DNA from 2 places in the Paenibacillus sp. 2TAB23 genome. Region 1 is predicted to be linked to the other one. Evidence: a T-box and tRNA genes for the amino acid it is inferred to sense, from the RefSeq annotation. Region 1 holds a T-box; the other holds one or more tRNA genes.

Evidence for each region. The T-box of region 1 lies ahead of ileS (isoleucine--tRNA ligase). A T-box ahead of a tRNA ligase gene usually reads a tRNA of that ligase, here a tRNA-Ile.
Region 2: it encodes a tRNA-Ile, which carries the amino acid that the T-box ahead of ileS (isoleucine--tRNA ligase) is inferred to sense. The anticodon was not compared.

Annotation. Positions count from the first base shown of each region.
Region 1 covers NZ_JBFRGD010000035.1:17,834-32,905, reverse strand. Annotated here, with positions in the region: gene murA (UDP-N-acetylglucosamine 1-carboxyvinyltransferase) at 1-23, shown strand, start outside; gene AB4Z29_RS30350 (cell division protein FtsQ/DivIB) at 136-906, shown strand; gene ftsA (cell division protein FtsA) at 1,127-2,368, shown strand; gene ftsZ (cell division protein FtsZ) at 2,587-3,702, shown strand; gene AB4Z29_RS30335 (hypothetical protein) at 5,092-5,511, opposite strand; gene spoIIGA (sigma-E processing peptidase SpoIIGA) at 5,873-6,790, shown strand; gene sigE (RNA polymerase sporulation sigma factor SigE) at 6,829-7,551, shown strand; gene sigG (RNA polymerase sporulation sigma factor SigG) at 7,655-8,437, shown strand; gene AB4Z29_RS30315 (DUF3995 domain-containing protein) at 8,483-8,911, opposite strand; gene AB4Z29_RS30310 (TetR/AcrR family transcriptional regulator) at 8,931-9,494, opposite strand; gene AB4Z29_RS30305 (YlmC/YmxH family sporulation protein) at 9,707-9,988, shown strand; gene pgeF (peptidoglycan editing factor PgeF) at 10,048-10,899, shown strand; gene AB4Z29_RS30295 (YggS family pyridoxal phosphate-dependent enzyme) at 10,903-11,622, shown strand; gene AB4Z29_RS30290 (cell division protein SepF) at 11,626-12,075, shown strand; gene AB4Z29_RS30285 (YggT family protein) at 12,083-12,355, shown strand; gene AB4Z29_RS30280 (RNA-binding protein) at 12,485-13,267, shown strand; gene AB4Z29_RS30275 (DivIVA domain-containing protein) at 13,365-13,862, shown strand; T-box leader at 13,943-14,245, shown strand; gene ileS (isoleucine--tRNA ligase) at 14,292-15,072, shown strand, end outside.
Region 2 covers NZ_JBFRGD010000002.1:338-15,409, forward strand. Annotated here, with positions in the region: gene AB4Z29_RS02665 (ABC transporter ATP-binding protein) at 1-649, shown strand, start outside; gene AB4Z29_RS02670 (efflux RND transporter periplasmic adaptor subunit) at 615-1,688, shown strand; gene AB4Z29_RS02675 (ABC transporter permease) at 1,692-4,607, shown strand; gene AB4Z29_RS02680 (ABC transporter ATP-binding protein) at 4,616-5,506, shown strand; gene AB4Z29_RS02685 (ABC transporter substrate-binding protein) at 5,512-7,032, shown strand; gene AB4Z29_RS02690 (2'-5' RNA ligase family protein) at 7,113-7,625, opposite strand; tRNA gene AB4Z29_RS02695 (tRNA-Met) at 8,136-8,212, shown strand; tRNA gene AB4Z29_RS02700 (tRNA-Ile) at 8,250-8,326, shown strand; tRNA gene AB4Z29_RS02705 (tRNA-Leu) at 8,346-8,431, shown strand; gene AB4Z29_RS02710 (hypothetical protein) at 8,689-8,964, shown strand; gene AB4Z29_RS02715 (hypothetical protein) at 8,981-9,547, opposite strand; gene AB4Z29_RS02720 (RDD family protein) at 9,776-10,171, shown strand; gene AB4Z29_RS02725 (hypothetical protein) at 10,311-10,802, shown strand; gene AB4Z29_RS02730 (helix-turn-helix domain-containing protein) at 11,030-13,285, shown strand; gene AB4Z29_RS02735 (extracellular solute-binding protein) at 13,502-15,072, shown strand, end outside.

The DNA.
Region 1 (15,072 bases):
ACTCGCCAGTTCCTAATAATTAATACTATGCGCGTGAGCTGCAAGATAGAAACAGCCGGTACCCCTTTTCAAGCTAAGCGTAGGCTGAAGCTAAGAGGATGACCGGATGTTTTTTGGGGAAAGAAGGGACAAGTTATGAGCGCGCAGATGCCTGTGCTGAAGGAGCCTTTAAAAAAGAGGATGGGCAGCAAAAAGCTTCTTTACATTCTTATTTTATTATTCCTGGCTCTTCTAGCGGTTCTGTTTTTTAATTCTTCAATAAGCAAGATATCAGAGATTCAAATTGAAGGTACAAGATTCGTGTCCAAAGAGGATATAAATAAAAAAGCGGCCATTCTGGTCGGGGATGCTTTCTTCCGCACCTCGTCTAATACAATAGAACAAAGAGTGCTTACTCTGCCTCAAATTAGTAAAGCAACAGTAACCAAAGTGTTTCCTGGACTAATAAAAATCGAAATCGTAGAGTTTCCGGTCGTTGCATTTGAGCTCTCGAAGCAAGGCGAGCTGACCGCTCTTTTATCGAATGGCACCACAGTAGAAGCTGACAATGACGAAATGCAGCTGGTGGACAAGCCCGTGCTTTCAGGCTGGACGGAGAAGGATCCCATAAAAGCGGAGCTGACGAAGCAGCTCGGCAAGATTTCATCGAAGCAGCTGTCTGATCTGTCAGAGATTATTCCGTATCCTTCAGCGGCGTATCCAGACCGGGTGATCATGTATACGCGAACGAAATTTGAAGTCGTTACTGCCGTTTCAGTGCTCCCCGAGAAAATCGAAGCTTTGAATGCAGTCATCGAGACGCAGGAGCCGGGAAAAATTACGATGCTGCTCGCGGATACATATGTCCCTTTTAAAGAGGAAAGTCCAGAAAATATAGATGCTGACCAAAAAGAGACTACTCAATAGCTTCAAAGAATGGTAGAATTTTATTTATGGCATTTATACTCGATGGGGCTGGATAACATTAGGAAATATAGAGTTCCGCAAGGGGCGGAGCTCGACATTAAGCGAAAAACAACGAAAAATTTGTTGAAAAAAGAGGGAAAATATTAAAGGCGTTGAATAAGTAGAAAGACCTTGAACATGTGTGATCTTAAATATTTATTTGAAACGGAGGTGCCGCAAGATGAGCAGCAACGACATCATCGTCAGTTTGGACATCGGTACATCCAAAGTTCGTGCTATTATTGGTGAAGTGAATAATGGAGCCATTAATATTATTGGAGTTGGATCAGCCGACTCAGAGGGTATTCGCAAAGGAGCAATAGTAGATATTGACCAAACTGTGCAATCGATCCGCAATGCAGTAGAGCATGCGGAACGCATGGTAGGCATTCAAATATCAGACGTATACGTTGGCATACAGGGCAATCATATTGCGCTTCAAACCAATCGTGGCGTCGTTGCAGTATCCAACGAGGATCGTGAGATTGGCGAGGAAGATATTGAACGTGTTTTGCAAGCAGCAAAAGTAGTTGCGCTTCCACCGGAGCGTGAAATCATTAATTTGGTTCCAAAGCAATATTTGGTAGACGGTTTGGAAGGCATTTCTGATCCGCGCGGTATGATTGGCGTACGGCTGGAGGTTGAAGCGACGATCGTAACGGGTACGAAGACTGCCATACACAACCTGATGCGTTGTGTAGAGAAAGCGGGACTTCGTATTTCTGGCGTAATTTTATTATCGCTAGCCTCTGGTGTTGTATCGCTAACAAAAGATGAAAAATCGATGGGAACCGTTCTTACGGACATCGGAGCTGGCTCTTGTACGATCGCTATATACGATCAAGGCGGTCTGGCAGCAACATCTACGCTTCCTATTGGCGGTGAATACGTAACGAATGATGTAGCTTACGGGTTGCGCACTCAAAGTGATCAAGCTGAGAAAATTAAATTGAAATACGGCTGTGCAAACGTTTTGGATGCAGCTGAAGATGTGAAATTCAAAGTGGTGCGAATGGGCAGCAACGTGGAGAAGGAATTTTCACAGGTTGACCTTGCGAGTATTATTGAGCCACGTATGCAAGAAATCTTCCATCTCATTAGACAAGAGGTTCGAAGACTTGGCTACGGGGATAAGGTTAACGGTTATGTGCTGACCGGCGGCTCTGTGTCGATGCCAGGAACGCTTGCTTTGGCCCAGACAGAGCTAGAGTCTTCCGTAAGAATCGCACTCCCGGATTATATTGGAGTAAGAGACCCGGCATTCAGCAGCGGCGTTGGCATGATTCAATATGTATCGAAATATATGGGAGCTCGCGGAACTGGAGCTGTGAAGAAAACGGCAAGTCGCAAAGCAAGTCCAGCACCTTCTACTAAACCCGGTATGTTCGAGCGGATCAAGAGTATGTTTAATGAATTTATTTGAAAATATAAGATAATATAAGTTTGACTTTTAAAATATAGGAAAGCATATGGTTTCGCCATCCTTTCTCTATATTTCTTGGATTGAAACGCGCCGCGCCGCCAGAGGATTGCGACAGCCGTTTCGCCTTGTACGATGCTTATATTTTACCGCGAAACGTTGCTGTATCGTATCACTTGGATGCTAACAGCAGTTTACGCTTGACTGGGGGAAAATGAAAGATGTTGGAATTCGACTTTGAGCTTGAGTCGCTGGCTCAAATAAAAGTAATCGGTGTAGGCGGGGGCGGCAGTAATGCTGTAAACCGTATGATAGAAAATGGTGTTAAAGGTGTAGAGTTCATAACGGTGAACACCGATGCTCAAGCACTTCATTTGGCGAAATCGGAGCACAAGCTGCAAATCGGCGATAAGCTGACACGGGGTTTGGGTGCCGGTGCTAATCCAGATGTCGGCAGCAAGGCTGCTGAGGAATCCCGTGAAATTATTATGAACCAGCTGAAAGGCTCGGACATGGTGTTTGTTACCGCAGGTATGGGCGGAGGAACAGGTACTGGAGCCGCGCCGGTAATCGCTGAGATCGCGCGTGAATGCGGTGCTTTGACAGTAGGTGTTGTTACAAGACCGTTCACATTCGAAGGACGCAAGCGTTCCGGACAAGCTGAGCTAGGTATTGAGGCGCTGAAGGAAAAAGTAGACACGCTAATTGTCATTCCTAATGACCGATTGCTTGAGATTGTTGACAAGAAGACGCCAATGCTTGAGGCATTCCGCGAAGCGGATAATGTGCTTCGTCAAGCAGTTCAAGGTATATCAGACCTAATTGCGGTGCCTGGTCTTATCAATCTCGACTTTGCAGACGTCAAAACTATCATGACAGAGCGTGGATCTGCACTTATGGGTATTGGTATCGCTACTGGTGAGAACCGTGCGGCGGAAGCGGCAAGAAAAGCGATTATGAGCCCATTGCTGGAAACATCGATTGATGGCGCACGCGGTGTCATTATGAACATAACAGGTGGCAGCAATCTATCCCTGTATGAAGTTAATGAAGCGGCAGAGATCGTAATTTCAGCGTCAGATCCTGACGTGAATATGATCTTCGGTGCAATTATTGATGAAGATCTGAAGGACGAAATTAAAGTAACCGTGATTGCAACGGGCTTTGAGCATAAGTCAGCTGCAGCTCGCCGTGTGCCTCAACAACAACCGGAAGCGGTTGATACGAGACAAACGGGAAGCACAAGCGGCGTCAAGCCATTCGGTGCTAACAACACATCAAGCGATCAGCTGGAAATTCCAGCGTTCCTGCGCAATCGCCCTCGCAGCGACCGCTAAAGCTATCTTATTAACCGCTTCGCCAGCAATTGGTGAGGCGGTTTTTTGTGTTTTGCTGTGCATGCGTGGTTAGCTAGGCTATGACAGAGCGGAGGTATCCTAGAGGTTCTTATAAAACCGCTGCTCTCGCTCACACATCAGTGAGAAGCAGCTGTAAGCACGTATAGGTGCTTACAGCTGCCAAAGTAACCAGCCTGAACGCTAGTAAGAACCTATAGGTTCTTACAGAGCCGCCGCACCCACATCCGCTCAAGTGCTACAAAAAGCAGCTGTAAGCACGCATAGGTGCTTACAGCCGCCAAAGTAACCAGTCTGAACGCCTGTAAGAACCTATAGGTTCTTACAGAGCCACTGCACCCGCTCAAGTGCTACAAAAAGTAGCTGTAAGCGCAAATAGGTGCTTACTGCTGCCAAAGTAACCAGCTTGAATGCCAGTAAGAACCTATAGGTTCTTACAGCGCCGCCGCACCTGCTCAAGCGCTACAAAAAGCAGCTGTAAGCGCAAATAGGAGCTTACAGCCGCCAAAGTAACCAGCCTGAACGTCTGTATGAACCTATAGGTTCTTACAGAGCCGCCGCACCTGCTCAAGCGCTACAAAAAGCAGTTGTAAGCGCAAATAGGAGCTTACAGCCGCCAAAGTAACCAGCCTGAACGTCTGTAAGAACCTATAGGTTCTTACAGAGCCGCCGCACCTGCTCAAGCGCTACAAAAAGTAGCTGTAAGCACGCATAGGTGCTTACAGCCACTAAAGTAATTAGCGTGAACGCCTGTAAGAACCCATAGGTTCTTACAGAGCCGCCGCACCTGCTCAAGCGCTACAAAAAGTAGCTGTAAGCACGCATAGGTGCTTACAGCCACCAAAGTAATCAGCGTGAACGCCTGTAAGAACCCATAGGTTCTTACAGAGCCGCCGCACCTGCTCAAGCGCTACAAAAAACAGCTGTAAGCGCAAATAGGAGCTTACAGCCGCCAAAGTAACCAGCCTGAACGTCTGTAAGAACCTATAGGTTCTTACAGAGCCGCCGCACCCACCCTTACAAAAAATCAACTATAAGTGCTAATAGGTGTTATGGAGCTACAGAGGGTGTATCAATGGTAAGCCGTACACTCGAACAGCAATTAACATATTATAACTGCTGAACTATCGTTTCTTGATGTTCCGGGTTTATTTTGTAACAACGGATTCTTTGAGTGCCTTTGCCTGCTGGAAGCAGCAGTTGTTTCGCAACCATGCCGTGAAGAAGCTTCTGCGCATCGCGTTTTTTGATTTTTAGGAGTTGGATCACATCTGATGGGCGAATATGAAGCTGGGATTGGACAGCGTATCTCATTATTTCCAGCTGCAAGAATCGTTCGGCACTCGTTTCCTGTTTGCGGCCAATCAAGCTTTAACCCATAAACTGTTGAAGAAGCTGCTGACACATGCGCGGCTTCTCTTTGATGTCATCATAGGAGAAGCGCAGCAGCTTCCAGCCATCAAGTATGAGGTGGTTTTGGCGCATTAGAGAGTCTGAGAATTGCCAGCGCGAAGTTTCAGCGGCATGAGAACGATAACCATCGATTTCGATAGCTAACCTGAGTCCATTCTTGATATAAGCAAAGTCTAGAAAACGAATGCCATCACGAAAGTCTGCGATTTCGTACTCAGGAGCTAAACCTTCCAGCTCAAAAAAAGCCGGGAACCATACTGCCTCAAGAAAAAGCTTCTCGGCATGTCCATGTCCCTGTAATAATCTTCGTTTGCTTTCGCCCTCGCGTTCTGTCAGATGCACACCGAGCCAGCGCTCATGAATTGCATGAAACGACATTCCTTTGACCCCCTCAGAATAAAAAAACACCGCATACTGCGGGAGCAATTCATTCCCGAGCAAGCGGTGTTCTTCACGGCTTCATATATGGAGAATCATAATATATCTTTCATCAAGGAGCAAGTGGTAGATGCGGATTCTTTCACCAACATTTTAATCAGCAGCTGAAAAGTGGAAGCATATAGTCTCTCCGTCACTCTCTGGCTAGGCGGTTTTTATACTCCTACTCGACAAAAAAAGATATGTCATGCTGTCATGAATAGACAGACTTTGAAATAGGATTTTAATATACTAGTGTCAATCGTTCTCCCGGGTGCCGGCTGCAGGCCCGTTTATCGCAAGTTGCAGGAAGGTGACCGAAGTGGCTGTTTATGTGGATGTTATGTTTTTGCGAGAGCTGCTTGTGGATGGTGCAATTCTATTAACTTCTGCATGGGCCCGTCATCTGAAACCAACAACCTGGCGGGTGTTATTAGCTTCTGCTGTCGGAGCTTGTTATGTCGTTTTGATGCTTTTTCCGCAATTGTCTTTTATGTTTACACTCGCAGTAAAGGTCGGGATTTCGCTGCTTATGGTATGGATTGCATTCGGTTTTGCATCCATTCAGCATTATTTGAGAAATGTCGCGGCTTTTTATGCAGTGAATTTTGTCGCTGCTGGAGCTGTCCTTGGTCTGTATTATTTGTTTATGCAAGGATCCGGCGAAGTATGGAGAACGATTACGTTCGTAAATGGCAGCATGCGTGTCGAGCTCAAGATGGGACTTTTTTATTTGGTTGCTGCGTTCTGTATCGGACTGTATATATACCGTACCGTCTTGACGCAAAAAAGAGAACGGGAGTTGGTGCAGACTCATTTAGCTGAGGTCAAAGTTACAATCGGAGAACGGATACATGTATGTATTGGTCTAATTGATACCGGCAACCAGCTTTATGATCCTCTTACGAGGACGCCAGTCATGGTAATGGAAGCATCCCTATGGCAAGATGATTTGCCCGAATCGTGGTTGAATAGCATACGAGATGCACAAGTAGATCGTCTTGTAGCGGGAATGGATGAACAAGCCTTTGTATGGCAAGATCGGCTCCGCCTAGTCCCATTCAGAGGTGTCAACCGAGGTTCGCAGTTCATGCTAGCGATAAAGCCGGATGCGGTCGAAATCACTAGGGAAGGACAAGTTTTTGAAACGCGGAAGGTGCTGATCGGGCTGGACGGCGGAAAGCTGACGGCTGATGGGGCATACCGAGCCATAATCCATCCGTCTATGGTACAACAGTAAAGAACGTATGCTCATACAAACGAGGAGGGATGGGCCAGATGCTCGTCAAGTACAAATTGATCCTTCAGTTATATTATTATCGTGTGATGTTTTTATTCGGATTAAAAAGCGAAGAGATTTATTATATCGGTGGAAGCGAAGCGCTACCGCCACCCCTTACACGCGAAGAGGAAGAATATTTGCTGGAAAAGCTGCCTACTGGCGATACGGCTATTCGTGCTATGCTGATCGAACGGAATTTAAGATTAGTCGTGTATATCGCCCGTAAGTTTGAAAACACCGGCATTCATATTGAAGATCTCGTATCAATCGGCGCAATTGGACTTATCAAGGCGGTAAACACGTTTGATCCTGAGAAAAAGATTAAGCTTGCTACCTACGCTTCGCGCTGTATTGAAAATGAAATATTGATGTATTTGCGCCGCAATAGCAAAACACGGACAGAGGTTTCTTTTGATGAACCACTCAACATTGATTGGGATGGAAATGAGCTGCTGCTATCCGATGTGCTGGGCACGGAGAATGATACGATTTACCGGAATATCGAAGAGCAGGTTGATCGCAAGCTGCTCCACAAAGCGCTCGATAAGCTGTCTGAGCGTGAACGGATTATTATGGAGCTTCGCTTCGGGCTGGCAGATGGAGAAGAAAAAACGCAGAAGGATGTTGCCGATCTTCTCGGCATCTCGCAATCGTACATTTCCCGCTTGGAGAAGCGGATTATAAAAAGACTGCGCAAGGAATTTAACAAAATGGTGTAAAGCCGCACCCCGCTTGCAGATGTCGAATGATGTCGCAAGAGGAATAAAAAGACCACCTGAGGAGATAATGTACAGTAATGTTTCTCCTTGGGAGGTAATCACGTTGACCCGAAATAAAGTCGAGATCTGTGGAGTGGATACTTCGAAACTGCCCGTCCTAAATAATGTCGAAATGAGAGAATTGTTTACGGCATTGCAAACCCGCAATGAGTGGGCAGCAAGAGAGAAATTAGTAAACGGCAACCTGCGGCTAGTTCTTAGCGTGATACAGAGGTTTAACAATAGGGGAGAATTTGTAGACGACTTGTTCCAGGTCGGCTGCATTGGACTTATGAAGGCGATAGATAATTTCGATCTTGGCCAAAATGTCAAATTTTCCACCTATGCCGTACCGATGATCATCGGTGAAATACGCCGTTACTTGCGAGACAATAATCCGATACGCGTATCGCGGAGTCTGAGGGACATTGCCTACAAGGCGCTTCAGGTCCGTGACAGCTTGACGAACAAGAACTCGCGCGAGCCTACGATTTTTGAAATTTCGGAGGCGTTGAATGTCCCGAAGGAAGATGTCGTGTTTGCATTGGATGCGATCCAGGATCCGGTCTCGCTCTTTGAGCCGATTTATCATGATGGGGGTGACCCGATCTATGTGATGGATCAAATTAGCGATGAACGCAATAAGGATGTTTCTTGGATCGAGGAAATTGCGCTTCGCGAAGCGATGCATAAGCTGAACGACCGGGAAAAAATGATTTTATCGATGCGCTTTTTTGAAGGAAAGACGCAAATGGAAGTTGCTGATGAGATCGGCATTTCGCAGGCGCAGGTGTCACGGCTCGAAAAGTCTGCTATTCAGCAAATGCAAAAGCATGTAAAAACATAAAAAAACGGTGCCTCGCGGCACCGTTTTTTTGCGTAAAGCGGCATATTAGGCAATGGCCATCATCCAAAAGGTTATTCCGGAAAGAAGCAGGCATAAGGGAGAGTAAACAATGGTGTCCATCCGAGCAAAAGGTGTATGTTTAATGCTTTTAAAAAATCCAAGCATGTTAAACTCGCCTATGGCACGAATCAAAAAAACAACAGCAAGCGACCATCCGGCAAAAGCAGGCAGCCAGGCTGGACCGATCGACGGTATGATCTCCACATGTATGAGCAGCAGGATGGACGCTGCCCAGAACAAAATAATAACCGCAGCTATTTCGATTGGGCCTGGCCTAAAAAAGGGCTGTTTGTTTTCGCTCTTCGTAGGAACTGCGATAGCGAATCCGCTGCGCCCGCCGAATAGCCAGTATAGATGTATGCCTCCGACTATAAGCAGCACGCTGCTCACTATACCCGCCAATATTATCTGCATCTAAATCCCTCCGTTTAGATTAAAGTGACGTCTCCAGAAAGGGTTTCAAAAGAGCGATTTGTTTTTCTGCTTCTCCATCGCTGGGCGGTTTGTGCTTATGACGCTCATGCCAGCCTAAGTAATAGCTGTACAATAGCTCCGACTTGCTTGCCGCATCTTCGTGGCTTTGTCCGTAGTCCATAAGCAAGCTCGTCATATAATCCAATCTTTGTTTCTTGATTATCTGGAGAATATCGGCATATTCGGATTCCGAAGCGCCAAGATTGCGAAGATGGTAAATAAAATCTTGGCCTTCGACGGTGCTGAACATAACCCTCAGTAGATGGTAGATCTTCTCGCGAGGTGATGCTGATTCCTGTGCTTGCAAATGCGCAATAAAGGAAGCGGTTGCGAGCTCTTGCCAAGACACGATGATGCGTTTAATAAATGCAGCACGGGTTTTGAAGTACCAGTAAAAGCTTGTTTTGCTGCTGCCAAGCTGCTTAGCGAGCTTTTCAACAACTAAAGCTTCAGGTCCTCCTTCGGCAAAGAGCTTTAAGCCGAGCTTGATCCAGTCTTGTTCTGTAGCAATGATTTTGGGCATATATCCTCCTTCCAGAAAATTTCATTTGTACGGTATCGTACATTAATGATGACATGAAAGCGCTGGAAATAAAAGTATTGTACGGAATCGCACAAAAAAATATCGAGCAGTTAACTGTTTTTTTGAGTAGAAGGACATTTTGGGCAAATTGCTCATATAGTTATAGGAGAGGTAAACGGACGATCATCCTACATGAAAAGCGGTGAACGAAAATGAAAATATCTGATTTTCAGACCAAGGATGTTATTAATATCGTAGATGGGAAAAAGCTTGGTCAAATTAGTGATTTGGAGCTCGATTTGCGTCAAGGGCGCATTGATTCAATCGTCGTGCCACAGTTTACTAAGTTTTTGGGGATGTTTGGCGGCGGAGGTACGGAGGTCGTTATCCCATGGCGCAATATTGTGAAAATCGGTGCGGATGTCGTGCTCGTTCGGATGGATGATACGAAACAGCTGCGCGCGGAGGAAGAGGATTTGCACGCTCGCTCGTAACACGATAAACTGGCGTTAGCTAGTTAGTGATGCAAGCTTATAATAGAGGTGAAAACGTTATGGAAGCATTTGAACATTTCCAATCGGCGAAGGGACCTTCGCTTTTTTTATTGTCCGAATGGAATGACCGTTATACGGGAATGACAGCAGGGTTTACCGGCCGGAATGGCGGCGTAAGCGGCGCACCTTGGTCTTCTTTAAATATAGGTTTGCACGTAGGCGATTCGCAGCAGGACGTTATTGCGAACCGCAAACGGTTGACGGATGCGATTGGATGGAGCTTTGAGGCATGGACCTGCGCCGAGCAAGTACATGGCAATCGCGTGTCGCAGGTTACGCTCGCGGAGCGAGGACGCGGAAGAGATTCGATGGATGATGTAATGAAAGGTTCCGATGCAATCATAACGGACGTGCCTGGCGTGCTGCTTGTGTCTTTCTATGCCGATTGCGTGCCTCTTTATTTCTATGATCCCCACCATCAAGCGGTTGCGCTGGCGCATGCAGGCTGGAAGGGGACTGTACAGCAAATTGCTGCGGAAACCGTACAAGCGATGTCGGATGCTTACGGCACGAAACCTGAGCAATTAAATGCAGCAATTGGGCCCTCCATAGGCAGCTGCTGCTATGAGGTCGATGGTCCGGTTATTCAGCAAGTGCAGCATCTATTGGAGCAGTTAAGCGCTGATGGAGAATCGAGTCAAAAGATGCTGCATCGCTCTGTAGATGGCAAGGCGAACTTGGACTTGAAAGAAATAAACCGACAGATTATGATAAAAGCAGGAATTTTGCCGATCCATATCGAATTAACAGAGTGGTGCACCGGATGCAGGCGGGATTTGTTTTTCTCCCACCGCAAAGAAGGTGGCTTGACCGGTCGAATGGCCAGTTGGATCGGCATTCAGGAGAGGTGAAGCATGTCGTTAACGTTTGAAGATAGAGTACAACTGGTTGAAGAACGAATTAGCAAGGCTTGCGAGCGTTCAGGTCGCAGCAGAGAAGACGTGCAGGTTATTGCCGTCACCAAATATGTGTCTTTGGACACAGCAAAAACCGCGCTATCGCGTGGGTTTCGTCATTTAGGCGAAAACAGATGGCAGGACGCACAGGAGAAATGGGAAGCGATAAGCGGGGAAGCAGACAATGGAATAGACGAACAGCCGATCTGGCATTTTATCGGTTCGCTGCAATCGAATAAGGTGAAGGACGTCATTGGGAAATTTACATACATGCATTCATTGGACAGGCTGTCGCTTGCAGAAGCGATTGATAAACGAGCTTCGCAACTTGGTATTGTCGTTCCCTGCTTCATTCAAGTCAATGTTTCTGGCGAAGGCACGAAGCAGGGGCTAGCTCCTAACGAGTTAAAAGGATTTGTGGAGCAGCTTGCTTCATTCAAATCTATCTCGCCAATTGGCCTTATGACAATGGCTCCTTATGAAGCTGAGCCAGAGCAGACGAGGCCTGTATTCAAAGCATTGCGCGAGCTTCGCGATGTCATCCAGAGCAGTTCTGCGCACGGGAAAACGATCACGCACTTATCGATGGGCATGTCGAATGATTTCGACGTTGCGATTGAAGAAGGAGCGACATGGATTCGTCTGGGCACGATACTGGTAGGGAAAGAGGAGGAATAAGATATGAGCGTAATGAACCGTTTTATGAGCTTTCTCGGCTTGCAGGATGAGGAAGAAGTCGTAGAGAGAGAACGCATTGTTCAGCCGGAGGAACAAGAAGCTGAAACTTCTCCCTTTGAGGCACGTAAAAACACAAAGAGCAATAATGTCGTCAGCATTCACTCGCAGAAAAATGTTCGTGTGGTGCTTAGCGAGCCCCGTTCTTATGACGAAGCGCAAGAAATTGCCGATCATCTGCGTTCGCGCCGTGCTGTCATTGTGAATCTCCAAAGAGTCCGCAGCGATCTAGCTGTTCGGATTGTTGATTTCCTAAGCGGTACAGTGTACGCTTTAAGCGGAAGCATCTCTAAGCTAGGCCCCAACATTTTTCTTTGCACGCCGGATTCAGTGGAAATTCAAGGTGCTATAACGGAAATGCTGGCGGAGGAGAACGACTACAACAAAATGAGGTGACCTTGAGTTGTTTAATAGTGTGGGAGATGTAATAGGTACTCTTCAAAGTATCTACAGCTTTATGATTATCGGTTATGTGCTGCTTTCATGGCTGCCGAATGCGAGAGAAAGCTTTATTGGTGTTTATTTAGCTAAATTGGTTGAGCCTTACCTGGGAATCTTCAGAAGATTCATCCCTCCAATTGGCGGCATGCTTGATCTATCGCCGATTATTGCGCTTTTCGCATTGCGTTTCGTTGCGATGGGCTTGGTTGCGGTCATTGAATTTTTGATTCCGTAATCGGATTTTTTAAAATATAGGGAAGTATATCCTTAGGCTATACATTTTCTATATTTATCGGAATGAAACGCGTCGCGCCGCCAAAGGATGGCGATAACCGTTTCACCTTACTTAAAGGAATGATTTTGCATGAAACAAGGAATATACGATCATTTCCATCCCGATGAGAAACCTTTCGTAGATCGGGCGGAGGAATGGATAGAGCGGTCCGCACAGCAGCATGAGCTGAAGCGGACCGATTTTTTAGACCCTAGACAAGCGCAAATCCTTACTATACTGGCTAATCGCAACACAGATGTCAGCATACGGATGGACGGCGGATACGCGCAAGCAGAACGCAAGCGCGCAATTATTGGACCTGATTATCGCAATTTGGACGATGAGCACATAGGTATTTCTGTTCTCGTGGTCAACGGGCCAGGCCAAGCACAACTCGATTTGGATCACGGTGATTTTTTGGGTGCCTTACTCGGACTCGGCATTAAACGCGATCGAATCGGCGATATCCATGTGCATGAGCAATTCTGCCATATTGTCGTTATGGATGAAATAGCCGATTATTTAAACATACATTTGAGACAGGTTCATCGCATTAGCGTTCTAACCGACGTACTCCCTTTATCCGGTCTGCAGACTGTCGTTCCGAAGCTCGAGGAAATGAGCTTATCGGTCGCTTCGATGAGACTGGACGGCATTGCAAGCGATGTCTATCGCATCAGCCGTTCCAAGATCGTCGATCCGATCCGAGCTGGGAGATGCCGCGTGAACTGGAAGTCGGAGGAAGATCCATCTGAGCAGCTGCGGGCTGGAGATGTCGTGTCATTCAAAGGACTCGGTCGATTTAAGGTGTTAGAGGTCGACGGCGTGACAAAAAAAGGCAGGATTCGAGTCAGGATTGGTAAATTTATTTAATCCAATGCAGGATTCTAACTTTAGTTGTCGAATTTGTTCTCATTCAAATTGTATTACTCGGTTGCTAGAGTCATAAATATCTTGAGGAGGTGCGCCAATGCCGTTATCGCCATTGGACATACATAACAAAGAGTTTGGCCGGAGACTGCGGGGCTATGATGAGGATGAAGTCAACGAATTTCTTGATCAAGTTATCAAAGATTACGAATCCTTAATTCGTGAAAATAAAGAGATGCAAAATCAAGTGCTTGGTTTGCAAGAGAGATTGAATCATTTCACGAACATTGAAGAAACGCTTAGCAAAACCATTATTGTTGCGCAGGAAGCGGCAGATGAGGTAAGAAGCAACGCGAAGAAGGAAGCGCAGCTGATTATTAAGGAATCAGAGAAAAACGCGGATCGTATTATTAATGATTCCTTGGCGAAGTCCCGCAAGGTTTCGTTAGAGGTAGAAGAGCTTAAGAAGCAAGCCTCCGTATACCGCGCACGTTTCCGCACGCTGGTTGAGGCGCAGCTTGAGCTGCTCACTGTAGATGGTTGGGATACACTGGAGCCGCAATCCAGACAATCGGAGCATGAGCTTACTCGAGGCTAGTGAAATGCACAATCGGGCGAAATCCCATTTGACAATCGACAGGCTGTTACGCTATAACTAATAGTAATAAATCGATGATCTAAACTTCGTTGATAAGAACAAGTACGTTTTAGCATCACTCCCCAGAGAGCCGGCAGCAGCTGAAAGCCCGGCGTGTGAGCTATCGCGGAATATCCTCTTTGAGAAGCAGCGCCGAACCTGCGAATGCGGCAGTAAGTGTTGACGGCTGTCCCCCGTTATAGGGAACGCGAACAGATTATGTTCGTGACTAAGGTGCCGCATGAAGGCAGCAGATGCCTGCTGATTTCTTCATATGCCTGCTTATCGTTCGATATTGCATGCGCGGAACAAGGGTGGTAACGCGACTAAGCCTCGTCCCTTCTCATAGGGATGAGGCTTTATTTTTGTTTATAACAGGAGGCTGGAGAGATGCAACGCGTTGATGTCAAAGAACGTGCCCGTACTCGTGAGATGAGAGTGCTGGAGCAATGGAAAACTAACGAAACCTTTAAAAAATCGATCTCAAACCGGGAAGGCAAGCCTAACTTTGTGTTTTACGAGGGACCGCCTACCGCTAACGGAGCACCGCATATCGGTCATGTGCTTGGCCGGGTAATTAAAGATTTTATTTGCCGTTACAAAACGATGGCCGGTTACCGTGTCATCCGTAAAGCGGGTTGGGATACACACGGCCTGCCGGTTGAGCTTGGCGTCGAGAAACAGCTTGGCATTTCGGGCAAGCAAGAGATCGAAGAATACGGTGTGGAGAAATTCGTAAAGAAATGCAAAGCCAGCGTATTCGAGTATGAGAAGCAGTGGCGTGAGCTGACAGAGGCAATCGCTTATTGGACGGACTTAGATAATCCGTACATTACGCTGAAAAACGAGTACATCGAAAGCGTATGGCATATTTTATCAACGATCCATGGAAAAGGCTTGCTGTACCGCGGACATCGGGTTAGCCCTTATTGTCCGGATTGTCAGACGACGCTCAGCTCGCATGAAGTCGCGCAGGGCTACGAGGACGTGAAGGACCTTAGCGCAACAGCTAAATTCAAGCTTATCGGAACTGGCGAATATATTCTTGCTTGGACGACAACGCCATGGACGCTTCCGGCTAACGTTGCTCTTGCGGTAAACCCTGAGCTTGATTACGTACGTGCTTCCAAAAACGGCGAGGTGTACATCGTAGCTCAGAATTTGGCGGAAA
Region 2 (15,072 bases), on a different contig from region 1:
TGATGTAGAGCGCACATTTCAAGTTGGCGGTTCTCCGCTGCATGTATTAAAGGGCATTCGAATGGAGCTTAAGGAGAGCCAATTGATTATGCTAAGGGGCAGATCCGGATCAGGCAAGACGACGCTGCTCAATTGTTTAGGCGGTCTCGATACGCCAAGCAAGGGCGAAATCTTGTTTAACGGTTCGCCTTTCCATAGTATGAGTGATAATCAGCGTACATTAGTCAGGCGTAAGCACATGGGCTTTATCTTCCAAGCTTTTGCGCTTATGCCGCTTTTGTCCGCTCGGGAGAACGTAGAGCTTTCCCTTCGCATGGCTGGCATTCCTCGAGCGGAATGGAAAGACAGGGTTGTCCAGTGCTTGGAGCTAGTCGGCCTTGAACGACGGATGAACCATAGACCGTTCGAGCTCTCCGGCGGAGAGCAGCAGCGTGTCGCCATTGCCAAAGCCATTGCCCATAAGCCGATGCTGCTTCTGGCAGATGAACCAACTGCAGAGCTGGACTCAGGCATGTCGGCTCAGATTATGGCGGTATTCCAAGACATTATTCGCACTGAACAAGTTTCTATTTGCATGACTACACATGATCCTACGATTTTGGAGGTTGCCGACCATGTCTATGAAATGGTGGACGGGAAATTTATTTAAGCGTTCATTTGTTGTGGCAATGAGCGTTTCCCTAATATTTGCAAGCGGGTGCTCGCTGCTCCCAGCAGAAGGTGAAGAAGAGGTATTACCAGAAATTGCACCGCCCCAAATTTCGAAAAAGCCAGAATATGAAGTGACGACGGCTACTTTGGAAACGAAGGTGCAGGTTATCGGCAAGCTGATTTCACTGGAAGAAGAGACGTTGTTCTTCACTTTGGACGGCAAGCATTTGAAAGAGCTGAGCGTGAAAGCCGGTCAGCAGATTAAAGCGGGTCAAACCATCGGGCAGCTTGATGTCGATGATCTGGTTAAGACGCTGCGCATGGAACGGCTCGCATTCAAGAAAGAAGAAATTGCGATGAAGGAAACGCTTCGCATGCGTGACGAGATGGATCCGATCGAGTTCGAGGAGAAATCCATTGCTTTTGAAGAACGCAAGCAGAAGCTGGTAGACATGGAAGAGGAGATTGGCAAGGCGACACTGACTGCGCCGTTTAGCGGTACGATTGTTACGCTGAATGTGCAGAAAGGCGATTTGATCAAAGCTTACGCGCCGATTGCAATCGTAGCGGACACAAGTAAAATTACGGCAGCTGCCAAGCTTACCAAAACGGAGATTGAGAAAATAGCTGTTGGACTTGAGGTTGTTGCCAATATCAGCAATGTCGGCACGTTTAAAGGGAAAGTCAAGCTGCTTCCGGTTAAAGCAGACGACCCGAATGCTGGCGGCGGCACAGGCGGAACGCCTGGCGAGACGAAGCCGGAGAGACCAGAGGACTTCATGATCGTTGACCTTAAGGACTTGCCGAAAAACTTAAACCGCGGAACGCCATTATCCATCAACATCATTACGAAGCGCACTGAAAATGCCATCGTCATTCCTCCTTCAACGCTTCGTTCGATCGGTTCCCGTACGTATGTGCAGGTTATTGATGCCGAAGGCAAACGCGAGGTAGACGTTGAGGTAGGTCAGCAAACCTCTACGCAGATTGAGATTCTGCAGGGGTTGAAGCCAGGTCAGAAAGTTGTAGGTCGATAGCCAATGGGAATTCCGCTGTTTCGTTTTTTGTTCCGCAAAATGTGGAACACGCGCTGGCTAACCTTAAGCACGCTAGCAGGACTGACACTGGCGGTTGCTTTTGCAACGAGCATACCCATGTACGCGGATGGCGCACTCAAAAGAGTGGTAGCTGAGTCGCTGCAGCAGAAAAGCACTGGATTGCCGGCGGGCTCCTTACTAATGAGGTATCAATCTCCTGCTGGAGGCAAAACGGACATCACGTCGTTAACGGAGCTTCAACGGTATATCACGGATGGAGTACCTAAGGAGATTGGCTTTCCTTTCAACACGTATGTCAATAGCTATTCCATTCGCGGCTCGGAGGTTGTGCCAGAGGATCCGACTAAAGTGGATGCAGGCCGCAATCGACAGCTCACGATGATGACGATGTCAGGACTTGATAAAAACACGGAGCTTACTCAAGGCAGATGGTTCGTTAATGCCGAGGGCGACGGCGAGCTGATCGAAGCCGTTATGTTCGAGGAAGCGATGTATCGCAATGATATACATATCGGCGATGTGTTTGAATACCCGATATATGGCGGGCTTGATCTTACTTTAAGGGTCAAAATCGTCGGAGCAGTCAAGCCGCTTTCGGATACGAGCTCTTACTGGTATCAAGGCATGGAAAGCTTGCTAAGCTCGCTTCAGATTAGTGAGGCTGCATTCGATAAAATGCTGCTCGCTAAGAAGGGCATACCGCTTCATAATGCGAGCTGGTATTATGCCTTTGATTTATCGGAGATTCAGACGAGTCAACTAACGCCGCTTGGGAAGACGCTTGAGCGATTGAATATCGAATTGTATCAGCGTCTAAAGGATACTAGGGTCGAAATATCCTTTGCATCCACCCTTTCTGAGTTCAAAAAGCAAAGCTTGCAGCTGCAGACGCTTCTCTTTACGCTTGCTGCACCTATGCTGGCAATGGTCTTTTTCTTTATTGCAATGAATGCGCGTCAGTCGCTTGATAAGCAGCGCAGCGACATCGCGGTGCTTCGAAGCCGCGGCGCAGGTACACGGCAAATCATATGGATTTATTTGCTCGAAGGGCTGCTGCTCGGGGGCATTGCACTGGCGAGCGGACCCTTTATCGGCTGGTTTATGGCGAAGAGCATCGGATCGGCCAATGGCTTCTTATCCTTTGTCAATAGGAAGTCGATCCCCGTGGGGTTCTCTACGGAAGCAATCATAGCAGGTGGGGCAGCCGTGCTGCTTGCGCTTCTGGCTACGATTATCCCTGCTGTTATCTATGCAAGATCGTCCATCGTCAGCTATAAGCAGGATCTGGCTCGTTCAGACCGCAAGCCAAGCTGGCAGCGCTGGTTTTTGGATGTATTGCTAATTGGAGCAGCGGGCTACGGCTGGTATATGTTTAACGAGCGCCAAATGCTCACATTCCAGACGGGCATGACAACGGATCAATTAAATGTACAGCCGTTTCTATTTTTCGTACCGGCGCTGTCTATTTTTGCGCTTGGATTATTTTTCCTGCGTCTTTTCCCGTGGCTGCTCAAGTGCTTTACTTGGCTTGGACGCAAATTTTTACCTGTACCGCTGTATTTAACGCTTATGCAGCTGTCAAGGTCATCCAAAGGTTATTATCCATTGATGATACTGCTAGTTCTTACACTGGGACTTGGGGTCTACAACGCATCGGCGGCACGAACGATCGATTTGAACTCAACGGAGCGCACGCTGTATAAGTACGGCGCGGACGTAACGATTCAAACCGTTTGGGAAGGCTCGGCTGAGCTAACAACGACACCTGGCAATGGCGGTTCTGGCGGAAGCGGGGGCGGCTCGGGCAATGGAGGCGGTTCTGGCGGCGGAAGCGGCGGCGGTTCTGGAGGAGGCTCTGGTGGAGGCTCCGGCGGTGGCGGTCAAAGCGTACCGACCAAGATTATGTATACGGAGCCGCCATTTGAACTGTTCCGGTCTCTAGAAGGCGTAGAAGCAGCAGCTCGCGTCCTTCAAGCGAAAGGGAGCGTCGTCATATCTGGCAAGTCAATCGGTCAAGGTACCGTTATGGGAATCGATAACGTCGATTTCTCCAAGGTGGGCTGGTTCCGCAATGACTTGTATCCGGTGCATCCATTTCATTACTTGAATAACTTAGGCTTGTATGAGCAAGCAGCATTAATTCCTTCCAAGGTAGCCGAGAAATATCAGCTGAAGCTTGGCGATCCGGTTTCGGTTGGCTTTGCGGAAGGAAAGGTGGATTTTGTCGTAGTCGGCATTTTGCCATATTGGCCTAGCCAATATCCGGATAAATCGCCATTTATTATTACGAATTTGGATTATATTTATGACCAGCTTCCGCTTATACCATACGAAGTATGGCTCAAGATGAAGCCGGACGCCAAAGTAGCACCGATCGTTACCGAGCTCCAGAAGGCGGGAATCGAGCTTGCCTCAGTTAAAGATGTTAGAAGCGAGCTGATCGCGCAATCGAAGCTTCCTACGCGCGGAGGCGTGTTCGGGATATTAAGCCTAGGCTTTCTAGTATCAGTCGTAATCACGCTAGCTGGATATGTCCTATTCTGGTTCTTTAATCTATCGGGCCGCGTCGTTCAATTCGGCGTCCTGCGCGCGATGGGTTTATCCCGTAAGCAGCTTACCGGGATGCTTCTACTGGAGCAGCTGTTTACTGCAGGGCTAGCAATCGGACTCGGCGTGCTTATCGGGAAAACGGTCAGTCTGCTCTTCCTGCCATTTCTTCAGACCGCAGAGAATGTTGCAGAAACAGTTCCTCCGTTCCGGGTTATTTTCGATTCGAATGATACGAACCAATTGTTCATCGTAGTCGGAGTGATGATGTTTATTGGCGCGATGCTGCTCTTCCTTCATATTAGAAGGCTTAAAGTGCATCAAGCGGTCAAGATGGGAGAGGAACGATGACAACAGCGATGATCGATTGCGAAGGCTTGGTGAAGATTTACAAAACCGACGATCTGGAAGTCGTCGCTCTTCAAGGCCTCAACTTGAAAGTAAACGAAGGCGAGCTTATGGCAATCATCGGCAACAGCGGCAGCGGGAAATCAACGCTGCTGAATACGTTGGGCGGTCTTGACCGCCCCTCTGCTGGTCAGGTGCATGTAGGCCCATGGGATCTCCTTAAGATTACCGAAGAGGATCTTGTCAAGTACAAGCGAGAGACAGTAGGCTTTATATGGCAAAATAACGCCCGCAACCTGCTGCCTTATCTTTCGGCGCTTGAGAATGTAGAGATGCCGATGATGCTGTCGGGCAAGGTTGACCGTGCCTACGCGAAGCAGCTGCTCGAATGGGTGGGACTCAAGGAGCGTATGCACAACAAGCTCCATCAGCTTTCCGGAGGAGAGCAGCAACGAGTTGCCATTGCGATCTCGCTTTCGAACCGACCCAAGCTGTTGTTAGCCGATGAGCCAACAGGCTCCGTAGATACGGCTACTTCCGATTTGATTATGGATATTTTCCGCAGACTTAATCGCGAGATTGGCATCACCATTGTCATTGTTACCCATGATCTAACGCTTGCGGGTAAAGTCGATCGCGTGGTAGCGATCCGCGATGGTTTAACGAGCACAGAGTTTATCAAACGGAATCCGAACATCAATCCTGATGGGAGTGAGGTAGAGCTGCCTGCCGTTGCAACTGGGCTGCAAGCAGTCCATGAAGCGTATGTCGTGGTAGACCGCGTTGGTCGGTTACAGGTTCCGAAGGAATATTTAACAGCTTTAAATATTAAGGACAAAGCGACAATGGAATTTGACGGCGAGCGGATTGTCATTACTCCGCCGAAATCACTAGGGGGTTAATTGGAATGAACAAGAAACGTTTTAATGGAATGGGTATTCGAAAAATAACTTTAGTTAGCTTAACGCTTGCTTTGCTAATCGGTTTGCTAGCAGCATGCAGCAGCGGCTCAGAGGAATCAACCGAGAAGCGCGTGCTTCGAATTGGCGTCTTGTACGGCGGTTCGGACAACGAGCCTTATTTCCGCCAGCAGTACACCGATATGTTCGAAATGTCTCATCCAAACATTGAATTCGAGATCGTAGGCGCAATTAATTACGATGATCAACGTTTTGAGCAGTCAGATCCTGCGAAGCCGACGACACAGCCTGATCCGTACGAGAAAATGAAGGAGATGCTGAACGGCTCGAACCCGGTGGATGTTGTTGTGCTTGATTACAACATGCTTCGCCGTATGACGCAGGACAACTTGCTTCAACCACTTGATCCGTTAGTCGCACAGGATAAGTTCGACCTTACCGACTATGTTCCGACTGTAATCGAAGGAATCAAATCCGCAGGCGACGGAAATTTGTATGCATTGACGCCTACATTCAGCTCATCCGCTTTGTATTACAACAAGAAGCTGTTTGCAGATGCGGGTGTAACGCCTCCGACTGACAAAATGCAGTGGGCAGACGTGCTTAACCTTGCGCGCCAAGTGGCTAAAGGTGAAGGCGAAGACCGCAACTTCGGTTTCTCATTCAACCGCTGGCCGTCTGACGGCTTTAACGACACGCAAATATACAGCCAAGCGCTGCAATTAAAGATGTGGGATGACAAAGGCGAGAAAATGCTCGTGAACAGCGAGCAATGGGAAAGCGTATGGAATACCGTCTCTTCCCTTTATCAAGAAGAAATTATTCCTACTCAAGAATTTATTAACAAATTAAATGAAAAAGCAGTCGCTGACGGTGGAAACGGAAATGATCCGTTCTATGGCGATTTGTTTATCAAAGGCAGAGTAGCTATGACGATCGGTGAATACGGCTATATCAATGAACTGAAGAAAGCATCAGACAATGCTGCCAAAATTAAAGATTACGTACCAGTAGATTGGGATGTCGTTACCGTACCGGTTCACCCGAATGATCCTGAGGTAGGCGGCAGCATTATGCTGAGCCAATTGATGGGCATTAACAACAAAGCACAAAATGATAAAGATGCTTGGGAGTTCATTAAATTTTCCAACAGCAAGGAATGGGCGAAGCTGAAGTCGAGAAGCCTTTATGAAATGGTTGCACGCAAAGAGTTTTTGACGCCAATTGGCGGCTTGCAATACAACATGGACGCTTTTACATCACTTAAGCCGCTTCCACCAACAAGCACGGATTCCGAGAAAATTTTCCGTGAAAAACCAGGTATATGGGAAGCTCAATCACCAGGCTACGAGCTGTTCCAAGAGGTAATTAAAAAGACCAAAACGGCCAAAGAAGCACTTGCCGAATGGGAAACTCGCGGCAACGCAGTACTTGAGAAGCTGAAAACGAATCCTAACGGAGGAATGGACGGCGGCGGCGGTATCGGTGTTATGCCAGTGCCTAGATAATGAAAGATCGTAGATAACGGACCATTTAAAAAGCCCAAGAGCGGTTTCTAACCGCTTTCGGGCTTATTTTACGTCCTAAGTTATCCTCGAAGAAGAAATGATTGATACGCGGTCCAGGAGCCGTTATCGGTCTGATAGAGAAGGTGGATGCGGTCTATCGTCGTTGATAGATCAATCTCCTGCATGCGGAGGTTGCCGTACAAATCATGGAGCTCATCAGCAGACAGCTCTTGTCCGATCGTAAGATGCGGCGTGAATACGTAAGTAGGAGTCTCAACAGCGAGAGGTCCGCTGCATAGCTGCTCGTGAAGCTGTTGCATGGAGACCGTGTCTTGCAGGGCTAGGTATAGCACATGATTGACAGGATAGAAGGTTGATACCCTGTTCAGGTGAATTGAGAATGACGGCAGCATGGAGGTGATTTGTTCCAGATGGGCAACAGCCAGCTGCAGCTGTTCATTTGTCCATTCTTCAGCTTCTCTCACCGTTAGATGCGCAGGAATTGCCGAATAGTGCGGGTCATGCCTTCTTCGCAGGCTGTTTGCGTAATCCTGAACATGCTTTTCCGGAAACACAACGATACCGTATAACATGGATCTCAGCTCCTTCGCAATGATCTTACTTTGAGTATACCCGATTTGCATATAAATTAAGAAACCGAATAGGAGACTCCTCGTTCTATGAAGCCATCTGACATGCCGGTGATTGTGATGAGGAATATTGCATTGATTTATTGTATTATTCCAATTTTGGGGTATTCTAATGGCTACAACCTTTATTGAAGCGGCTAGCATACCGCTAGACATCTTAATCACAGTGGAGGGATTCGCATGAGGTGGGTGTACTGGGTTCGCCTATACGAGACAAAATTTCAGGCGGGGTGCTTGGTAAGAAGAATGGAAAACGACTGGTGGGTTTATGGCTATGAAAGCCCGCGTGAAGTCGAAGTTTTTCGCTCGCGGAAAGGTCGATTTGGCGTTAGATTTATACCGTAAAAAAGGCTCGAAAATAAATTAGAATATTTTGCTTGACTTAAAACATACAACTATAGTATATTATTTTATGTCGCCATTTCAAGAAGCTTTGCTCAAATGGATATACGTCGCGGGGTGGAGCAGCCCGGTAGCTCGTCGGGCTCATAACCCGAAGGCCGCAGGTTCAAATCCTGCCCCCGCAACCAACCTTTCGATGAATACGTTGAAATATACGTTTTTCGAGGGCCCTTAGCTCAGTTGGTTAGAGCGGTCGGCTCATAACCGATTGGTCGGGGGTTCGAGTCCCTCAGGGCCCACCATAGCAAACCTTCACAACATGCCGGGGTGGCGGAACTGGCAGACGCACAGGACTTAAAATCCTGCGGTGGGTGACCACCGTACGGGTTCGATTCCCGTCCTCGGCATACCTAGAAAACATTGATGATTCAATGGTTTTCACGAAGTACATAAGCTCTATAATGATGTAAGTCCTGTGTGTTTAAATGTATTACACAGGATTCACGTAAAGCTGAAAAACCTCTTTTGTAGTATCTGACTCGTTCAGGTACAACAAAGGAGGTTTTTTCATTGGACATAGGATTGAACAGCATAAAACCATACTTTTTTGAGCACGATAAACGTTGGTCGTTTTGACAAAATGAGTGCAAGGGAGGCTTTCGAGATGGTAAACAGAAATTTACAGCAAATCGCTGCCGATCTGCAAGAAAATCAAAAGCTGGAGCAAGCGCAGCAGGAAGTGCTGACGGCTCATCGACAGCTGCAGGAAGAAAATGAGGAGCTGCTCGAGGCAGAGTTGATGCTGCAAGCAGAGACGCAGCATGTGCTGCAAGCACAGCAGCTTGTTAAGAAGGAGCATCAGGACGTTCAGAAAGCACAAGAAAAGCTGCAACAAGCACAAGCTGCAGCGATGTCTTTGCAAAACAATCCGATTCAATAAGCAAATCGTACAAATCTCATCCGAAAGAGCCTGCGAATTCCATCGTGGGCTCTTTCTTCATGTCTGAATTTGCTCGGGCAGCCAGCCTTGCCGCATTATGGGCTAGCCTATGAAGCGCATTGTTCTTTTTATGTTTGCCTATATAACTAATTTTCACGTCTACATTTGGGAAGGAGGCTTGCAGCTGCTCAATTGCAGACCATATTTGATCCCGAGCCTGTCTGTATAACGAATTGGGGAAATAGCTGCTTGCAAGCAGCTGCTGGATTCGGCTGCAGTCGGTGTATATGACGGCGAGCTTCGGCTTATGCTTGGCCAATGCTAGAGCAAGCATATCGAGACTGTGCACGATTGCTAGCAGCTCTCCATAAATGGAGCCTTCATCTTGTTTGATAGGAAGCTGTGTAGAGGTGATCTCTAATTGCCTATTATGGATGATACAGCAGGCTGCACCGTGATTATTGCTAGCTGTGAATCCGGAGTAATCGCAGTAAAGGTAGATGATACCCTTGCTTAGAAATCGTTGCCTTGTACTAGGATAATCATAGGCTTTCTCTATTAACTTCTTCCATGCAGTGTTCATTTGCTATGAGCCTCCTACGAAAAATTTAATGGTTAATAGTCTCATCATAGATTTTAAACCATTGTAAGACATTCTATTCAAGCAAAGTAAGAGATGTTGTCTTAGAACGTCATTCATGCCCCTATACGATTCTTAACGCGCACACGTCTGGTCATGATCCTGCATTCTTGATCATATATCTAGATCCATGGGCGCTTCTTATACAATGAAGCAGGAGGGGGTGCGAGCATGAACGCTGGCTTCTGGGTTCGATTAGGTGCTTCGTTGTTAGATGGTTTGATAGTTGGTGTGCCGCTATTTATTATTTCATTGCTTATTACAGGAGGCCTTGAGGGTAGAGAGTATTTCACGGATATTTTATCATTCCTGTACACGCTGCTGCTTCCGGTCTTCTGGAATGGCTACACAATTGGCAAACGGATATGCGGCATCCGCATTCGCAAGCTGGACGGTTCAAGCCCAGGGATCGGTACGATGCTGCTTCGGAATGTCGTTAGCGGGCTTGTTTATTCATTAACGCTCGGAATAGCAGTCATTATCAGTGCATTTATGGTAGGGCTGCGCGAGGATAAGCGGGCAATTCATGATTTTATTGCAGGGACGGAAGTCGTTTCTGCAGATTAAGGCAATGAAAGAGCTTGCTGCAAGCAGTTGCGGTGAGCTTTTTTGTTTGCGATCATTTCTACTTTTGCTTTCTTGAATTTAAATGAAGTAAACTAGAGTAGACGGAACGTCGCCAAAGCAATGGAAGGCGGGGAATGATATGATCGATCGCAAAAACGGAGAAGCTTCGCTTAAACAAAGCTCGCGTCGTTTATATGCAGAGATTTTCTCCATAAAGGATACGCTTTACAATGACCTGCTTGAGCGTTTTCCAGAGGATGCTTCGCTCAAGGAGCATGCGGAGCAGTGGAAGGTCTGCATCATGACTGCAGCGGTCTCGACCGCGCTATTCAGCACAGCCTTGGCAGGGAGCAAGGAATTTCCTTACGTTTATTCGTATCTTCATTTAAAGCTTCAAGCACTCTATCCTGCAAGCGAAGCCGTATTTGAGGACTGTATGGCTGCAATCGCTAAGCTGCTGAATGGTACGGAATATCACTCAGGCGCTTTTGCTGAAGGACTAGCCTTGTGGCTGTATTTTACGATCCAAGGGAAAGAGTCATTTCAAGAAGAAGAAACACTGCCGTTCCTGCTTGCCGGTCAATATATGAATCAATATTTCTACAATTGGTTCGACACGCAGCAGAGCTAAAGATGAAACGTTTTTGAAACCGAATAGCCAGAGCAAGTCATCGATAACAGGTGCCTAGCTCTGGCTATTCGTTTGTTTAAATAGGAAGTCTAAATGATTGCTTTGCTAGAATGAATCTTTTAGAATGAATAGAGAAAGCGCTTACCCTATTATAATAACGATAATGGAATCATTATTTTATAGAACCTTGACCGATTGCCTGTAAGCCAATATGAGGAGCGATTGTTATGAAAAAAAGCTGGTACCGCCGAATGCTGCTTTCGTATTTCCCTATTTTTTTATTCACGATAACGATGCTGACCTTTTTATCGTTCTTGATGGTTAATGAGCTCTCGAATAATGAAACGGTCAAAGCTGACCGCATATCTACAGGCTATATTATGGATACTTTATCAAGATCCCTGAGAGGAATTGAAACGGACGTATTGGAGGAAATCGAAAAAAATGATTATTACCGTGATTTCATAAATGTTGATCGGGCGTCGGATAATCATGAGGTCACCTTTGGCGTTGTAGACAGTATGAGAGGCTTAGTTGCCAATGACAGCTTAATCGATTCCATGTATGTGTACCGAATTGAGGATAAACAGGTATTAACACGAATAGGGCTTGTATCATGGGATGATTTTGCAGACAAGGCATTTCTAGAGCAAGCTCTTGAACAGTCTGCATACCAAGGCTGGTCTGCCATACGTCCTTACCATGAGCTGAGCCTGGAAACCGACAAAAAAGTCATCTCCATGTACAAACGGGAGCCGCTGCCCTTTGGAACAGAAGGGCTTGTTGTCATTAACGTAAATTTCTATGCCGTCGAACGACTGATTCAATCAATGAAAAATGACTCCGTTACGTTTTTACATATCCGAGACAAGGATGGTCAATTACTATTCTCAACGATGCCTCCAGGCGAAGAAGGCGGCAAAGTTCTTAACCGTGTTGATATGGGAGTTCTAGGATGGACGTTCGAAAGCGGCATAAAGGCGGGACAGCTCTTTTTGTGGGTTTCGGTCATTTCTTACGTATGGGTCGTTATCGGTGTTCTGACGGTTCTGTTTGCCATTATCTATATTTTGTATATAACACGAAAAAACTATAAACCTATCCGTTTAATGATGAATCGGATTGAATCCATCCAGCTTCGAAGCGAGGGGATGGGCGCGGGGAAGATGGACGAGCTGTCGCTGATCGACCATACGCTCGAGAATTTGATTCAGCAAGCGTCCGATTTCGAAAAACAGCAGCAGGATCATATTTTGGCGGGGAGAAGGCAGCTCTTTTTTGACCTTATTCGGGGAGAAGGAGCAGCCAGCGCTGAAGAGAGAATTCTGAAGCTGAAGCTGCTGTCAGCAGGTACAAAGCTAGGGCAATTTTCATTTATCGTCGTTGAAATTGGTCAGTATGGGATTTTCAGCAGCGGTTTTTCTGTCATGGATCAGCATACACTTAAATTTGCTTTGTCTAATGTGCTGCAGGAGTTGGCTCAGGATGAGGGGATGTTTGCTTGGGCAGAATGGATCGGCGAGAGCCGGATGGGCATCATAGTCGGAGCAGACCATGAAAAGCTGGAATTAAAAGAGCGAATTCGTCGATTTGCAGAAAAAGGCGGCGTTTGGGTATCGGATAATCTAAGGATGGCATTAACCTTTGGGATAGGCCCGATTGTCGAGGATTGGGCACCGATCCATGTTTCTTACCAATCGGCAGTGGATGCGATGCTTCATAAACTATCGCTTAACAAGGATGCAGTTGTAATGAGTGATGATCTGCCGGGACAAGCTGGTAACATGTCGTATAAATATTTGCAGATGGCAGCTGATTTGGTACGGGAATTTAGATTGTCGACAGGCAACTGGCGCGAGCATTTGGAGAAGCTGTTCAAGTCATTGGAAGCGGATTGTTTGAAGGACGAAGACGTGAGGATGCTGCTTCAGACCTTGATGGATATGTTGGGTACGGAGCTAAGCAGTGTTGCAGAGGTTTTACATGAGCATTTTACAGCTGAAAACGCGGAGAGATGGAAACAGTCCGTTGATCATACTATGTCACTCACGGAGCTGAATGGCTTGGTTCTGGATCATCTAACAGAGCTGTACCATCATTATGTTGCTTTCTGCGAAACGAAAAACCATCATGCCATGATTACCGAAATGAAAACGTATATCGAACAAAATTTTGCGAATCCAGATCTCTCCTTGAAGCATCTGAGCGATCGTTTTCATATCTCGGGCAAATACGCAAGCTATCTCTTTAAAGAAGAATTCAATATGAAGTTTGTGGACTTCATCGTACAGCTCCGTATGGAACACGCGGAGGTGCTGCTCGCAGAAACGGAGGATTCTGTGCAGAGCATTGCTCTGCAAGTTGGATATGCCAACTCGATTACGTTCGGACGCGTATTTAAGAAAGTAAGCGGTGTAACGCCGGGGGACTTTAGAAGGTTGAAGTTAAAGCCCGGAAAACCCAGTAACCACGCGGGTTTATGAAAAATGTTTAGAATGCGAGCAAAGTTTAACAATCCATAATATGGGAATTTATGCTGAGGTTTATGATTAAGAAACTAGTTTATTGCAGACTATTCGAATGGCATGGCATACTTTGGTCATTCCGATACGGACTGCAATGAAGGGAATGAAAGCGCTGCCTAACGATCCCTGCAGCCCGGTTTGAATACTACTCGATATGATGAAGGGGTTGGAACGATGACTGGAAACACAAACACAACAAAAAAACGGTTCATTGCTTCGAAAACATCAATGCTTGCTTTATTAGTAGTTAGTACGATGGCATTCACGGCATGCTCATCTAAATCAGAACCGGCAGCAAACGGCAGTGATAATGGTAAAGCTGCAGAAGGCAAAAAGGTTACACTTAAAGTAGAAATTTTTGATCGGGGTAACGCTCCAGCAGGTTCTACGATTACAGACAACTACTTATCGAAATTGGTTCAAGAGAAATTCGGAGATGCCAACAATGTGAAAGTCGAATACGTACCTGTACCGCGTTCCGAGGAAGTAGCGAAGCTGAATGTACTGATGGCTAGCGGAAGTGATGTTCCGGATATTGTATTTACTTATGATCCGAATACATTCAACCGTTATGCCAAACAGGGTGGACTTACCGACTTAGGTCCGTTGCTTGAAGAGCACGGACAAACATTGAAAACATTTTTAGGTGATGAAGTACTCGAGTATGGCAAATTTGAAGGGACACAATATGCGATTCCGGCTAAACGTTCCAATACAGGCAAATATGCTTCCTTTATACGTGAGGATTGGCTGACCAAGCTAAACATGCCAGTTCCACAAACAACAGCCGAGCTTTATGAAACGTTGAAAGCATTTAAAGAAAAAGACCCTGGACAAACGGGCGGACAAGTTATTCCGCTTGGTATGACGATCGCATCTGCACAGTATGAGCCTTTGCTCTGGTCATTCATTCAGACGATGACAGAAGAGCAGCAATATACGCTTACCCAGCAGCTTGGATCGAATGATTATCCAATCCTGCTGCCAGGCTTCAAGGACGGACTTCAATTTATGAATAAGCTGTACAACGAAGGCCTGATCAGTAAAGATTTTGGACTAGATAAAGACAAAAAGAAAATGAGCGAAGATATTCAAACGGGTAAAGTAGGTTTCTTCAGCGAAGATGACATTAACATCTACTATAAAGACGGAACCTATGATTTGCTGCAAAAAACGGTAGAAGGTGCTGTGCTTTCAGCGGTTGATGTGTACACGAATGACCAAGGCAAGCATGCTAAACCGCAATACGCACCAAACGGTCTTTACATTATGGTTCCGAAGTCTAGCAAAAATGCGGTAGAAGCAGTTAAATATTTGAATTGGATGGCTTCAGATGACAATTTGTTCAATCTCCAAAATGGTGTATTGGATGAAAACTATTCGTTAGTGGACGGTATTCCCGTGGCGAATGAGAACCCGACGGAAGAGGCCAAAAACCGCTTATTCAATTCAGGTGATTTGGCGATCATTTCCAATGGTAAACAGCTCGGCAGCCTAGAGAAAAATCTCCAAGCAAGAGCCCTTTCCATGCCTAAGCAATTCCAAGAGCAGCTTGCGATTGCACAAGAGATTGCATACGCGGATACGATCCCGCTCGTGATGCTGGACAGACCAATTGAAGCACAAACCAAATATGCTACAACATTGCTCGATAAGTTCAATGAGATTATTGTAAAAACGACTATGGCGAAACCGGATCAGTTCGAAAGCACCTACACTACGATGCTTAAAGATTACATGGCAAA